Roseateles amylovorans: one gene and its partner. Each later gene encodes a partner of the first gene's protein in a complex. Links are inferred from orthologs where the notes say so. Each region holds a gene or a part of one and is shown on either strand. Other genes may lie near its edges.

Region 1 (7,204 bases):
CAGTTGCATCGCTATGTCGACACGCCCAAGCTCGACTGCGAGGCGGCGACGCTGGCGGATGCGCTCGGTCAGGCGTTTGACCTGAATCCCCGGCTGCGCGGCTACATCCTCGATGAGCAGGGGCAACTGCGGCCGCATGTGGCCGTGTTCATCGACGGTCAGCGGGCGAGGGATCGACAGACCCTGGCCGATCCCCTGTCGCCGTCTGCCCGTGTCTACGTGCTGCAGGCGCTGTCGGGCGGCTGATGCCGGGCTCACCTTATGCCAGCCAAACGCCAGCCAAACGCTGAGAGCCGTCACCGGAGACCACCATGAGCACCACTGCATGGGTAGCCACCCGCAAGGGATTGTTCGAGATGAACCAGCGGGCCGGCGATGCCTGGACCCTCGGCCGACACAGCTTTGTCGGTGATCCGGTGACCATGCTGTTGCCTGCGCCGCCGGGCGGCGGTCGCATGCTGGCCGCGTTGAACCTGGGGCACTTCGGGGTCAAGCTTCAAGGGTCGGATGACGGCGGCGTGAGCTGGCAGGAACTGCCGTCGCCTGCTTTTCCGCCGCAGCCGCCGGACGCTGAAGGTCCGGCGTGGACGGTGCGGCAGATTTGGTCCCTGGAGCGCGGCGCGGATGGTCGGATCTGGGCGGGGACGATTCCGGGCGGATTGTTTGTCAGTGGCGATGAGGGCGCGTCGTGGCGACTGGTCGATTCGCTGTGGCATCGGGCCGAGCGGCTGGGCTGGTTTGGCGGGGGTTATGACGCGCCGGGCATCCATTCAATCTGCATCGATCTGGCCGATCCGGACCGGCTGTTGCTGGGCATCTCCTGCGGCGGCGCGTGGCGCAGCGACGATGGGGGCGCCACGTGGCGCCTGAGCGCCAAGGGCATGCTTGCGGCGTTCATGCCGCCGGAGCAGGCCGGCGATGAGAACACGCAGGATCCGCATCGCATCGTCGCCTGCGAGGCCGACCCCCGGGTGCTCTGGTGCCAGCATCACAACGGTGTGTGGCGCAGTGACGATGCGGGCGCCAACTGGCAAGCGCTCGATCCGCCGATCTCAGGCTTCGGATTCGGCGTGGCGGCCCATGCGGGCGATCCGCTCACCGCCTGGTTCGTGCCCGGTGTGAAGGATGAGAAGCGCCTGCCGGTCGATGGCGCATTGGTCGTCAACCGGACGCGGGACGGCGGACGCAGCTTCGACACCTTGCGGTCCGGGCTTCCGCAACAGCATTGCTATGACCTGGTCTATCGCCATGGCCTGGTCGCCCATGAGGATGGACGGCGCCTGCTGATGGGCAGCACAACCGGCAATCTCTGGGCCACCGGAGATGCCGGCGACCACTGGCGCAGCGTCTCCCACACGCTGCCACCGATCTACGCGGTGCGTTTCGGTTGAGGCGCCGTGGCGGCTCAGGCCGTCGGGTCGTTCTGATCGTCTGCTGCGAGCAACCCGGCCCACTCCGGCCCGGGCGGCGCCTCCAGGCTGAGCGGCGCTCCGGTGACCGGATGGTTGAACTGCAGCCGATGGGCATGCAGCCACAGCCGCTGCAGGCCGAAATGCGCGGCAAGGGCCCGGTTCAGCGGCCCCTTGCCATGATTCGCGTCGCCGATGATGGGATGGGCGACATGCTTGAGATGTCGACGGATCTGATGCCGACGCCCCTGCACCGGTTCACAGGCCCATACGCTGACGCGGGTGGTGGGGAAACGGGCGTCTGTGCTCACCGGCAAGGTCAGCCGGTGCAGGCAGGACCATGCGGTTTGGGCCTCCAGATGGGGCTGTCCGGCGGACGGCAATTCCGGATCGCGCGCCAGCGGATGGTCGATGACGCCGTGTGCAGAAGCGGGCCAGCCTCGGACCAGTGCCAGGTAGCGCTTGTGGGTGAGGCGCTCTGCCAGCGCCACGCCCATCTGGCTGGCCACCTCGGCGCTCAGCGCGAACACCAGCACGCCGGAGGTGCCGCGATCCAGCCGATGCACCGGCCAGACGGGCCGCCCCAGTTGATCGCGCAGCCGTTGCAGGGCGGCGTCGTCCTCATGCGCATCCAGGGCGGTGCGATGCACCAGCAGCCCGGCCGGTTTGTCGATCACGGCCAGCGCATCGTCGAGGTAGAGCAGCTTCAATGGCGCCACCGGCGCGACGTGCACGACAGGCGCTTCATGCGCCGCATCGGTCGGCTCGGTGGAGATGTGCATGCCGACGGCGATGTCCGTGTGCGGCGACGTCGCACGATCGGCAGACGTCGACCTGGGCTGCAACTCAGCGTCGGGCGGCAAGGGCTGGCCAGTCATGGCGGAAGCGATGTGGGTCCCGGTCAACGCAGGTCGCCGTCCAGGTACAGCCAGGCCCCGGCGACACGGACGAATCGACTGGTCTCATGCAGCCGATGGGCGCGGCCACCGAGCTTGCTGCGGGCCACGAATTCGACGGTGGCGTGGTCCTCATCCTGCTGCACATGTCGCTTCACCGACAGCCCCAGCCACTGCAGGCCGGGCTCGTTCGGCGCCAGTGAGGCGGGTCGGGTGTCCGGATGCCAGGTGGCGAGCAGGTAGTCGGTCAGATCCAGCACGAAGGCGCTGTAACGGGAGCGCATCAGGGCTTCGGCCGTCGACGCGATGCGGGCGCCGTCGGCCGTGAAGGCCCGGTGCGGCACACCGCAGCAGGCGTCGTAGGAGCGGCCGCTTTCACACGGGCACGGCATGGCGGACGGCGCTTGAGCGACTCCGGTGTTGTCGCCAGCGGTGCTGGAAGGGCGGCTGGCAGGGGCCGTGCGGGTTTTTTCTGGCTTCATGGAGGCGGCATGATGCCAGCCTCTCTAGAATGGCTGGATGAATTCCCAGGATTTCGGTGCGCCCGGCGCGTCTCAAGATGACCTGTTCAGCCCGCGTTCGCCGCGCGGTCTGCTGGACAACCTCAACCCCGAGCAATATGCAGCCGTGACGCTGGGACAGGAGCCAGCATTGATCCTGGCCGGTGCCGGTTCGGGCAAGACCCGGGTGCTGACCACCCGCATCGCCTGGCTCATGAGCCAGGGCCTCACCACACCGGCCGGCGTGATGGCGGTGACCTTCACCAACAAGGCCGCCAAGGAAATGGTGACCCGGTTGTCGGCGATGCTGCCGGTCAATGTGCGCGGCATGTGGCTGGGCACCTTCCACGGTTTGTGCAACCGCTTCCTGCGGGCGCACTGGAAGCTGGCGGGCCTGCCCCAGGGTTTCCAGATCCTGGATGCGGGCGACACCGTCTCCGCCGTGAAGCGCGTCATCAAGGCGATGAAGCTGGACGAGGAACGCTTCGTCCCCAAGCAGGTCTCGTGGTTCATCGCCGGCGCCAAGGAAGACGGCATGCGGCCGCGCGACATCGATCTGCGCGATGAGCAGACCCGCAAGCTGGTCGAGATCTACCAGGCCTACGAGGACCAGTGCGAGCGCGAAGGCGTGGTGGACTTCGCCGAGCTGATGCTGCGGTCCTACGAGCTGATGCGCGACAACGCCGCCGTGCGCGAGCATTACCAGCGTCGCTTCCAGTACGTGCTGGTGGACGAGTTCCAGGACACCAACAAGCTGCAGTACGCCTGGCTGAAGATGTTCGCGCCACCCGGCAACGGGCAGGGCGTGTTCGCGGTGGGCGATGACGACCAGAGCATCTACGCCTTCCGCGGTGCGCGCGTGGGCAACATGAGCGACTTCGAGCGTGAATACCGGGTGCGCAAGGTCGTCAAGCTGGAGCAGAACTACCGCAGCTTCGGCAACATTCTGGATGCGGCCAATGCGCTGATCAGCAACAACAGCCACCGCCTGGGCAAGAACCTGCGGACCGAGGCCGGCCCGGGCGAGCCGGTGCGGGTGCATGAGGCCAATAGCGACTTCGCCGAGGCCCAGTGGCTGCTGGAGGAGGCGCAGGCGCTGCATCGGCAAGGGCTGGCGCGCAGCGAGATCGCGGTGCTCTATCGCAGCAATGCCCAATCGCGGGTGATTGAATCGGCGCTGTTCAATGCGGGCATCCCGTACCGCGTCTATGGCGGCCTGCGCTTTTTCGAGCGGGCCGAAGTCAAGCACGCGCTCGCCTATCTGCGCCTGATCGAGAACCCCAACGACGACACCAGCTTCCTGCGCGTGGTGAATTTCCCGGCGCGCGGCATCGGCGCCCGCACGGTGGAACTGCTTCAGGACGGCGCTCGCCAGAGCGGCCGATCGCTCTATCAGAGCATCGGCTCGGTGAGCGGTCGCGGCGGCGCGAGCCTGGGTGGATTCGTCGGCATGGTCGATGCCATGCGCGAAGCCACCACCGGCCTGACGCTGCGGGAGATCATCGAGCATGTGATCGAGACCTCCGGTCTGGCGGATTTCTACCGCGCCGAGAAAGAAGGCGAAGAGCGGCTGGAGAACCTGGGCGAACTGGTGAATGCCGCCGAGGCCTTCGTCACCCAGGAGGGCTTCGGCAAGGACGCGATTGCGCTGCCGGTGGATGAGCACTCCCCCGGCCAGATTGCCGACGGCTTGCCCGCGGCGATTGCGCCCGCCAATCCGGCGACGCCGGATGCGGAGACCGGCGAGATCATGTCGCCGCTGGCTGCCTTCCTCACCCATGCCTCGCTGGAGGCTGGCGACAACCAGGCGCAGGCGGGCCAGGATGCGGTGCAGCTGATGACAGTGCACTCGGCCAAGGGCCTGGAGTTCGATGCGGTCTTCATCACCGGCCTGGAAGAGGGCCTGTTCCCGCACGAGAACTCGATGTCCGATTCGGACGGTCTGGAGGAAGAGCGCCGTCTGATGTATGTGGCGATCACCCGTGCGCGGCAGCGGCTCTACATCAGCTTCTGCCAGACGCGGATGCTGCATGGCCAGACCCGCTACAACATCAAGAGCCGCTTCATGGAGGAGCTCCCCGAGGAGACGCTGAAGTGGCTGACCCCTCGCAACCAGGGCTTCGGCTCAGGCTTTGCGCGCGACTATCAGCAAGCCTGGCAGCGCGGATCCGGGCTGAAGTCCATGGTGGGCGCGGGCCGGGTGGAACCGCCGTCCTTTGCCTCTGCGCCGGTGCCGCAGTCGATGAAGCAGTCGGCCGCACAAAAGACGGGCGACGAACATGGCGGTCTGCGGGTCGGCAAGGGCGTGTTCCACACCAAATTCGGCGAGGGCGTGCTGCTCACGCTGGAAGGCAGTGGACCGGATGCCCGCGCCCAGGTGAACTTCGGCCGCCACGGCGTGAAGTGGCTGGCGCTGAGCGTGGCCAAGCTGACGCCGATCGACTGAGCGAGAGGGCCCGGCGGCGCGTGCGCGGCGCGTCTCGCACCGCATCGCCCGCCGCATCTCCCGCCGCATCTCCCGCCGCATGCCGGGGCGCCTCTCGGGCCGATGGGCCGTGCAGTCGCCAGACGCGGTGATGACGCCGCGATGACCCCGCGATGACCCCGCGATGAGGCCCTGACAACGCCGTTTTTCAGAAACAGTTAGAGTTGGGCAGGAGCTGCGCGCGTGCATCGCCGAGATCCGGGCGTCCGCCTGGAGATCGGACTCGCGACTGGGAGGGAGGTTGCATTGAAACTTTTCAGGTTCTGGAATCTCCATGCGAACTGTTATTCCCATTGATCCCCCTCACGACCCGACGGTCCTGGATGCCGCGTCGCTTGGCGCGGCGATTCGATCGGCCCGCACCCGCCGACGCATTCCGTTGGTCGAAGCCGCCGATGCGCTGGGCATTTCCCGCCAGACGATGATCAACATCGAGAAGGGCGGCGCCGGTGTCGGGCTGCCCACCGTGCTGCGAGCGGCCCAGGAACTGGGCGTGACGCTGTTCGCCGTCCCGGCGATGGAGCGCGAGGTGGTGCGGCAAGCCATCATGGCCATCCGCGACTGAGCGGCTCTCGGCGATCGTTTCGCCGACTGGTCGACCGATATCTACAGACCCACTGACAGATCGACGGCTTGATCGCTCGATCGCCTGATGCCTGATGCCTGATGCCTTGATCGTTGGCTGGCCGATTCCCATCAATCGGTCGTCCCGGCGGCTTGGTGCGGCGGTGGGCCGGTGAGGTGATGGAACGCGCATGAAAAAGGCCCGCCATGTGGCGGGCCTTGCATGCCTCTCTGAGGACGGGCGTCAGATCCCGATGTCGCCACCGTCCTTGCGGGTAATGACGACCGTCGCGGAGCGCGGGCGCTTCTTCACCGTCTGGTCGGCTTGGTTGGCCGGCCAGTAGCTGCCGAAGGTCTTGCCGGCCCAGTCGGGCGTGCCATCTTCACCGGGATGCTGCACGTTGAAGAACAGCGTCTTGTTGTCCGGCGTCATCGCAATGCCGGTGATCTCGCATTCCTTCGGTCCGACCAGGAAGCGGCGCACCGTGTCGGCGGTCGCCTTGGCGCCGGCGATCGTGCTGGTGCCGCCCGCAGCGGTCGCCACGCCACCGTCACCCACCTTGCCCGGAACGGCGGCCAGCATCATGCAGTTGGTGACATCGGTGTAGGCGCCGTCGTCGGTCTGGATCCACAGCAGGCCACGCTTGTCGAAGTACAAGCCGTCGGGGCTGGAGAAATCGTTCACATCGGTCAGGCCGGACAGGTTCACGTCCGCAGCGGCATCGGCCTGCGCACCGAACAGGTAGATGTCCCAGTTCAGCTTGGTGACGTCAGTGGCGTTCTCGCGCCAGCGGATGATGTGGCCGTTCGGGTTGCCCTTCTGGTTGCTGGTGCCCTTGGGGTCCTCGTAGTAACGCGGGTTGGCGGCATCGGGCCGGGCCTGGCGGCCGGTCGGCGTCGCAGTCGGCGGCACGCGGTTCGAGTCGTTGTTGTTGGTCAAGGTCATGTAGACCTCGCTTGTGGTCGGATGGACCGCGCCCCACTCCGGGCGGTCCATCTTGGTCGCGCCGAGCTTGTCGGCCGCCAGGCGGCTGTGGACCAGCACGTCGCCCTGGTCGGCGAAGGCATAGGCCGTGTTGGTGGCGTCCAGGCCGTTCTTGCCGAAGGTGAGCTCCAGCCAGTCGCCGGTACCGTCCGCATTGAAGCGGGCCACGTACAGCGTGCCTTCGTCCAGGTACTTGGCGCCGGCGGTCATGCCCTTGCCCACATCAGCCGCATCCCAGACCGCCTTGGAGACGAACTTGTAGATGTACTCGTTGCGCGAGTCGTCACCCATGTAGAACACGATGGGCTTGCCCGCGACGGCGGGCGCCGGCCAGGCGCCTTCATGGTTGAAGCGGCCCAGGGCGG
Region 2 (7,078 bases), 1.9 Mb from region 1 along the record:
AATGCGCCGCCCACTGGATGGTGCTGATGTCGACGCCATCCTTGTACATGTCCCACAAGGGCGACAAATCGCGCAGCTTGGCCACGCGGTCCTTCAGCAGCGAGACGGCGTAATCGATTTCTTCCTCGGTCGTGAAGCGACCGATCGTCATCCGAAGCGACGAGTGCGCCAGCTCATCGCTGCGACCCAAGGCACGCAGCACGTAGCTGGGCTCCAGGCTCGCGGAGGTGCAGGCCGATCCCGACGACACGGCAATGCCCTTGATGCCCATGATCAACGACTCGCCTTCCACATAATTGAAGGAGGCATTGACGTTGTGCGGCACCCGACGGGTCATGTCGCCGTTGATGAACACCTGCTCGATGTCCTTCAGCCCGTCCAGCAGACGCTGTTGCAGCGCCTTGATGCGCGGCAGCTCGGTCGCCATTTCTTCCCGCGCGATGCGGAAGGCTTCGCCCATGCCCACGATCTGGTGTGTCGGCAATGTGCCGGAACGCAGACCGCGTTCGTGACCGCCACCGTGCATCTGCGCTTCCAGACGCACCCGCGGCTTGCGACGCACATACAGCGCGCCGATGCCCTTCGGGCCGTAGGACTTGTGCGAGGCCAGGCTCATCAGGTCGACCGGCAGCGTCGCCAGGTCAATTTCCACCTTGCCGGTCGCCTGGGCGGCGTCGACGTGGAACACGATGCCCTTCTCACGGCACAGCGCGCCGATGGTCGGGATGTCCTGGATCACGCCGATCTCGTTGTTCACGAACATCACCGAGATCAGGATCGTGTCGGGGCGGATCGCCGCTTTGAGGGCTTCCAAATCCAGCAGTCCGTCTTCCTGGACATCGAGGTAGGTCACCTCGAAGCCTTGGCGCTCCAGCTCACGCGTGGTGTCCAGCACCGCCTTGTGCTCGGTCTTGACGGTGATCAGATGCTTGCCGCGACTCTGGTAGAAGTGCGCAGCACCTTTGATCGCCAGGTTGTTGGACTCGGTCGCGCCGGAGGTCCAGACAATTTCACGCGGATCCGCGCCGATCAGTTTGGCGACTTCGATGCGCGCCTTCTCGACGGCCTCTTCCGCCTCCCAGCCCCAGGCATGACTGCGCGAAGCCGGGTTGCCGAAATGTTCGCGCAACCACGGGATCATCGCGTCGACGACGCGCGGATCCACCGGCGTGGTGGCGCCGTAGTCCATGTAAATGGGGAAATGCGGGGTCATGTCCATGGGATAGCTTCTTCTTCTGACCAACTGGTACGGAAACTGGCGCTTGCAGTCACATCCGCCCATCGTGGCCCGTCGTGGCCCGACGGCCCGGCGGAGGACCGATGGCCTACTTGCTCAGGGCATTGCCCAGTGCAAACACGGAATTGGGTGCGGTGATGCGGATCGGCTTGACGACCGGCGTGCTGGAGATCGCGCGCTTGATCGGGGCTTCTTCCACAGTGACGCCCTTGGCCAGCTGGTCATCCACCAGCTTGCGCAGCGTGACCGAGTCGAGATACTCGATCATCTTGTTGTTCAGCGCGGTCCACAGGTCGTGCGTGATGCAGCGGCCGGTGTCGTCACCCATGCAATTTTCCTTGCCGCCGCAGCCGGTGGCATCGATCGGCTCGTCGACCGCCACGATGATGTCGGCCACGGTGATCTCATCGGAACGCCGGCCCAGCGAGTAACCTCCGCCGGGACCTCGGGTGCTTTCGACCAGTTGGTGACGGCGCAGTTTGCCGAACAGCTGTTCCAGGTAGGACAGCGAGATCTGCTGGCGTTGGCTGATGGCCGCGAGTGCGACCGGGCCGCCGTTTTCACGGAGCGCCAGATCAATCATCGCGGTGACAGCAAAACGACCTTTGGTGGTGAGACGCATCGAACTTCTCCTTGGCCGGTGAAGGCAGCAGGACCTTGAAGCGGCAGCCCGGCGACCCCGGACCGACTCACGAAGCAGGGTTAACCCCTCGCTATAGGTGAGCATTCTACTCGGGTAAGCAAAAGCTTGCTCGGGTTACCCCCGACACGCGCCCGGAGGCGCGATCAAGGGCCGATGCGGGCGACGATTTGCTGCGCCAGACGCTCGCAACCCTGCTCGATTCGGTCAAGCACATCCTCAAAGCCGTCCGGGCCGCCGTAGTAGGGATCGGGGATCTCGACCTCGCCGGGGAGCAGCCCCAGCCGGTGCTGGAGGGGCGCTGGGCAGCGACGGCGCAATTCACGCAGGTGCCCGGCGTCCATGGCCACGATCAGATCGAAGCGCTCGAAATCATTCGGGCGAAGCGCGCGCGCCCGTTGGCCGGAGAGCTCGTAGCCCCTCTTTCGGGCATGGTCTTGGCTGCGAGGATCCGGAGGCTCCCCAGCGTGCCAGCCCTGCACGCCGGCCGAGTCAATGTGGACTCGGTCCGCCCATCCCAGCGACGACAGCTTCGAGCGAAGCACGCCTTCAGCGGTGGGCGACCGGCAGATGTTTCCGGTGCAGACGAAGAGAACAGACAGATCAACGCTGGACATGGTGAGATTCTCCAGGCCTGCATCGTCTTTACAAACTGTCAACCCGCCGCTATCGCAGCCACGATGACCCTTCCGCGGACGTCGCGTGCCTGGATTTCAGGGCATGCTGTGCCGGCAACCATTCCTCATCCAAGCAGCTCGGCACCTCAACAGTCCGGCAGCTCAACAGTTCGGCAGCCCAACAGTCACACAACGCCCAAGGCTTACCCACCTGACCACCCCGCGCGCAGCACGCTCAAGATCAAGGCAACGACCGACACGAATGCCGCCACACTGGCCAAGGTCGTGCCGATGACCCAGCGCTGCATCTCGCCGAAGCCTTTGTGCATCTCGGCTCGCAGGCGACCCTCCAGGTCACTGAGGTCAGCTTTGGTGGCGAGCGTCGGGATCACCGTGCGCCACTTCGTTTCAAGGGTGATGAGGCGTTTGTCCATGTGGACATGGTCATCCGGCGCCGCCCGAGGCTCAATAGCAGCCACTGCACGAGCAACCCCTCTTCGTCTCAGGAAGATGTCAGGGATACCACCTGAACCAGTGGGTTCGTTACCACCCCTTACGACTTGCCCGACGCGATCGGCACGACGTTGTCGTGCACCGCCGCGCCGAAAGCCTGCTCCTTGAGTTGCGCCAATTGATCGCGCAGCCGCGCGGCCTTCTCGAATTCGAGGTTGCGCGCATGCTCCAGCATCTGCTTTTCCAGTTGCGTGATGCGCTTGCTCAGATCCTTCTCGCTCATCGCCTCGACCTCGGCGGCCTCGTGGATCAGCTTGGCGTCATCCCGTCCGGGCTTGTCGCTGTAGACCCCGTCGATCAAGTCGCGAATGCGCTTGACGACGCCGCGCGGCGTGATCCCGTTTTCGGCGTTGAAGGCGACCTGCTTGGCGCGGCGCCGCTCGGTCTCCCCAATGGCCTTGCGCATCGACTCGGTCATGCGGTCCGCATAGAGGATGGCCTTGCCGTTGACGTTGCGCGCCGCCCGCCCGATGGTCTGGATCAAACTGCGCTCGGCGCGCAGGAAGCCTTCCTTGTCGGCATCCAGAATGGCCACCAGCGAGACCTCCGGAATGTCCAGGCCCTCTCGCAGCAGGTTGATCCCCACCAGCACGTCGAAAGTCCCCAGGCGCAGGTCCCGCAGGATCTCGACCCGCTCCACCGTATCGATGTCCGAATGCAGATAGCGGACCTTCACCCCGTTGTCGCTGAGGTATTCGGTCAACTGCTCCGCCATGCGCTTGGTCAACGTGGTGATCAGCACCCGCTCATGGATCTCCACCCGGTCACGGATCTCCTGCAGGACATCGTCGACCTGATGAACGGCCGGACGCACCTCCACAATCGGATCCACCAGACCGGTCGGCCGCACCAATTGCTCGACCACGTTGCCGGCCTGGCGCTTTTCATAGTCGCCTGGGGTCGCCGACACGAAGATCGCCTGGCGCATCTTGCGTTCGTACTCTTCGAACTTCAGCGGTCGGTTGTCCATGGCGGACGGCAGACGGAAGCCGTAGTCGACCAGGGTGCTCTTGCGGGCCCGGTCGCCGTTGTACATGCCGCCGAATTGCCCGATCAGCACATGGCTCTCGTCCAGGAACATCAGCGCATCCGGCGGCAGGTAGTCCACCAGCGTCGGCGGCGGATCGCCCGGCGCCGCGCCCGACAGGTGCCGGGTGTAGTTCTCGATGCCCTTGCAATGGCCCACCTCCTGCAACATCTCCAAGTCAAACCGGGTGCGCTGCTCCAACCGCTGCGCTTCCACCAGCTTGCCTTCCTTGATGAAGAAGGCCACACGCTCGCGCAGCTCCTCCTTGATCGTCTCGATCGCCGCCACCACACGGTCCCGCGGCGTCACATAGTGACTGGAGGGATAAACCGTGAAGCGCGGGATCTTCTGCCGGATCTGACCCGTCAGCGGATCGAACAGCTGCAGCCCTTCCAGCTCGTCATCGAACAGTTCGATGCGCAGCGCCAGCTCCGAGTGCTCGGCCGGGAAGACGTCGATGGTGTCGCCACGCACGCGGAAATGGCCGCGGGTGAATTCCATCTCGTTGCGGGTGTACTGCATCCGCGCCAGCTGCGCGATCACATCGCGCTGACCGACTTTGTCCCCCACCCGCAGCGTCATCACCATCTGGTGGTAGTCGCTGGGGTTGCCGATGCCGTAGATCGCCGACACCGACGCCACGATCACCACATCACGACGTTCCAGCAGGCTCTTGGTGCAGGACAGCCGCAACTGCTCGATCTGCTCATTGATCGCGCTGTCCTTCTCGATGAACAGGTCGCGCTGCGGCACATAGGCCTCGGGCTGGTAGTAGTCGTAGTAGCTGACGAAGTACTCGACGGCGTTCTTCGGGAAGAACTCCCGGAACTCGCTGTACAGCTGCGCCGCCAACGTCTTGTTCGGCGCGAAGATGATCGCGGGGCGACCCAGCCGCGCGATGGTGTTGGCCATCGTGAAGGTCTTGCCTGAGCCCGTCACGCCCAGCAGCGTCTGGAAGCTCTCGCCGTCGTTCACCCCTTCGACGAGCTGCTGAATCGCCGTGGGCTGATCACCCGCCGGCGGATACGGCTGGAAGAGCTGGAACGGAGAGCCTTCGAAAGAGACGAATTCGCCCTTCGGCAGCGCTTGTGCCGGGTCGCTCGCCGCCTCGGCGGCGGGCGGGACAACAGGCTTGGCAACAGTGGATCGACTCATCAGACTACTCTCAGGCTACGCTCAGGGTTACCCAGGATGACGACCATTCCCTGCCTACAATCGGCAGGCTTCGCTGGGCGTCTCAACACGACAGCGTAGCGCAGCCGGCGATCCCTGTCGGCTCACTGCCTCTTCGCTCTTGCCAACGCACTGTCAGGAAAGCCTCCATGTCCCTGTTCGCCGCCGTCGCCATGGCCCCTCGCGACCCCATCCTGGGCCTGAACGAACAATTCAATGCCGACCCCAACCCCAACAAGGTCAACCTGGGCGTGGGCGTGTACTACGACGACAACGGCAAACTGCCGCTGCTGGGCTGCGTGGCCACCGCCGAAGCGCAGATGCAGGCCGCCCCGAAGGCACGCGGCTACCTGCCGATCGACGGCATCGTCGCCTATGACCAAGCGGTGCAGGCGCTGGTGTTCGGTGCCGATGCGGAGGTCCTGAAGGCCAAGCGCGTGGCGACCGTCCAGGCCCTGGGCGGCACCGGCGGCCTGAAGATCGGCGCCGACTTCCTGAAGCGACTGAACCCGGCGGCCAAGGTGCTGATCTCGGATCCGTCCTGGGAAAACCACCGGGCGCTGTTCACCAACGCCGGCTTCACCGTCGAGACCTATCCCTACTACGACGCCGCCCAGCGTGGCATCCATGTCGAAGGCATGCTGACGGCGCTCAATGCGGCGCCAGCGGGCACGGTCATCGTGCTGCACGCCTGCTGCCACAACCCCACCGGCTATGACCTGACGCCCGCCCAGTGGGCGAGGGTGGTCGAGACCGTCAAGGCCCGCCAACTGGTGGCCTTCCTCGACATGGCCTATCAGGGCTTCGGCGAGGGCATCGCCGAAGACGGCGCGGTGATCCAGCAGTTCCTGGACGCCGGCCTGGACTTCTTTGTCTCCACCAGCTTCTCCAAGAGCTTCTCCCTGTACGGCGAGCGCGTCGGCGCGCTGAGCGTGGTCTGCGCCAATGCGGAAGAGACCACCAAGGTCCTGAGCCAGCTCAAGATCGTCATCCGCACCAACTACTCCAACCCGCCCACCCACGGCGCCCAGGTGGTGGCCACAGTGCTGTCCACGCCGGCCCTGAGGGCCCAATGGGAAGAAGAGCTGGCAGGCATGCGGGTGCGCATCCGCCAGATGCGCGAAGCCCTGGTGATCGAACTTAAGGCCGCCGGCATCCAGGAAGACCTGAGCTTTGTCACCCGGCAGAAGGGCATGTTCAGCTACTCCGGCCTCAGCACCGAGCAGATGCAGCGACTGCGCAGCGAATTCGGCGTGTATGGCGTCGATTCGGGCCGCATCTGCGTCGCCGCATTGAACAGCAAGAACATCAAGGCGGTGGCCGCCGCGATTGCCGCGGTCAAGAAGGCCTGAACCGACACGGGCGGGGCCTGACGCCCGCCCAGCCGCTCAAGCGTCATCCGCACGCCGGGCAGCCACTCACCCGCACAGCGATCCCAACGGGGTCGACCGTCACCATGCGGTCGACCCCGTTTGCTTTTTGGATCGACCACCGCCCCACCCCGTCACCTTGGCGACACCTCCAACCCCACAATGCGGCGGGCCGGCGGGCACGGGCCCGGTTTTCCGGCGATTTGTGACGATTTGAGGGCACTGACACGACTTTGACGCATGCCGCTGCGGCTCACGCGGCGCACACTCCCGGCATCGGCGGGCCTAGAATTGCTGCATTGCACAATGCCAATTCCCGGCGGTCTCACCGCGGTCTCACCGTTCCTCCACAGGGGTAGCCAGATGCTCTATCAGTTGTACGAAACCCAGCGCGCGCTCCTGAGCCCTTTCTCGGAATTCGCCAGCGCCTCCGCCAAGCTGTACAGCCACCCGTTGTCGCCGTTCGCGCACACACCGATGTCGCATCGGCTGTCTGCCGGC

The links.
Region 2: the proteins of N4261_RS07145 (region 1) and uvrB are in contact, whole or in part, in a crystal structure (PDB 7EGT), measured with the Thermus thermophilus proteins. The link is inferred for Roseateles amylovorans from one-to-one orthologs. Residues at the interface, in WP_096412145.1 of Thermus thermophilus: His654, Arg656, Phe657, Gln666, Asp668, Glu669, Lys680, Arg681, Leu682, Ser683, Lys685, Tyr686, Ala687; in WP_096411307.1 of Thermus thermophilus: Glu23, Leu25, Arg26, Asp27, Gly28, Glu29, Arg30, Phe31, Arg55, Glu326, Asp327, Phe328, Glu379, Ser382, Gln383, His398, Gly400, Arg401.

Annotation. Positions count from the first base shown.
Region 1 is NZ_CP104562.2:1,646,721-1,653,924, forward strand. What follows is about bases 2,437-5,537. They hold N4261_RS07145 (UvrD-helicase domain-containing protein), read left to right. Parts: upstream 2,437-2,824; coding sequence 2,825-5,251; downstream 5,252-5,537. Other genes in these bases: N4261_RS07140 (YchJ family protein), read right to left, coding at 2,437-2,697. Also shown: N4261_RS07125 (MoaD/ThiS family protein), read left to right, coding at 1-246; N4261_RS07130 (WD40/YVTN/BNR-like repeat-containing protein), read left to right, coding at 312-1,391; N4261_RS07135 (pseudouridine synthase), read right to left, coding at 1,406-2,287; more of N4261_RS07140, read right to left, coding at 2,311-2,436; N4261_RS07150 (helix-turn-helix transcriptional regulator), read left to right, coding at 5,565-5,855; N4261_RS07155 (PhoX family protein), read right to left, coding at 6,099-7,204. UniProt on the Escherichia coli protein: A helicase with DNA-dependent ATPase activity. Unwinds DNA duplexes with 3'-5' polarity. Translocates on single-stranded DNA with 3'-5' polarity. Initiates unwinding more efficiently from a nicked substrate than double-stranded DNA.
Region 2 is NZ_CP104562.2:3,572,536-3,579,613, forward strand. What follows is about bases 2,619-5,593. They hold uvrB (excinuclease ABC subunit UvrB), read right to left. Parts: upstream 5,190-5,593; coding sequence 3,048-5,189; downstream 2,619-3,047. Other genes in these bases: N4261_RS14785 (hypothetical protein), read right to left, coding at 2,698-2,928; N4261_RS14795 (amino acid aminotransferase), read left to right, coding at 5,357-5,593. Also shown: N4261_RS14770 (IscS subfamily cysteine desulfurase), read right to left, coding at 1-1,219; N4261_RS14775 (Fe-S cluster assembly transcription factor), read right to left, coding at 1,326-1,859; N4261_RS14780 (low molecular weight protein-tyrosine-phosphatase), read right to left, coding at 2,024-2,494; more of N4261_RS14795, read left to right, coding at 5,594-6,559; N4261_RS14800 (polyhydroxyalkanoate depolymerase), read left to right, coding at 6,941-7,078. UniProt on the Escherichia coli protein: The UvrABC repair system catalyzes the recognition and processing of DNA lesions. A damage recognition complex composed of 2 UvrA and 2 UvrB subunits scans DNA for abnormalities.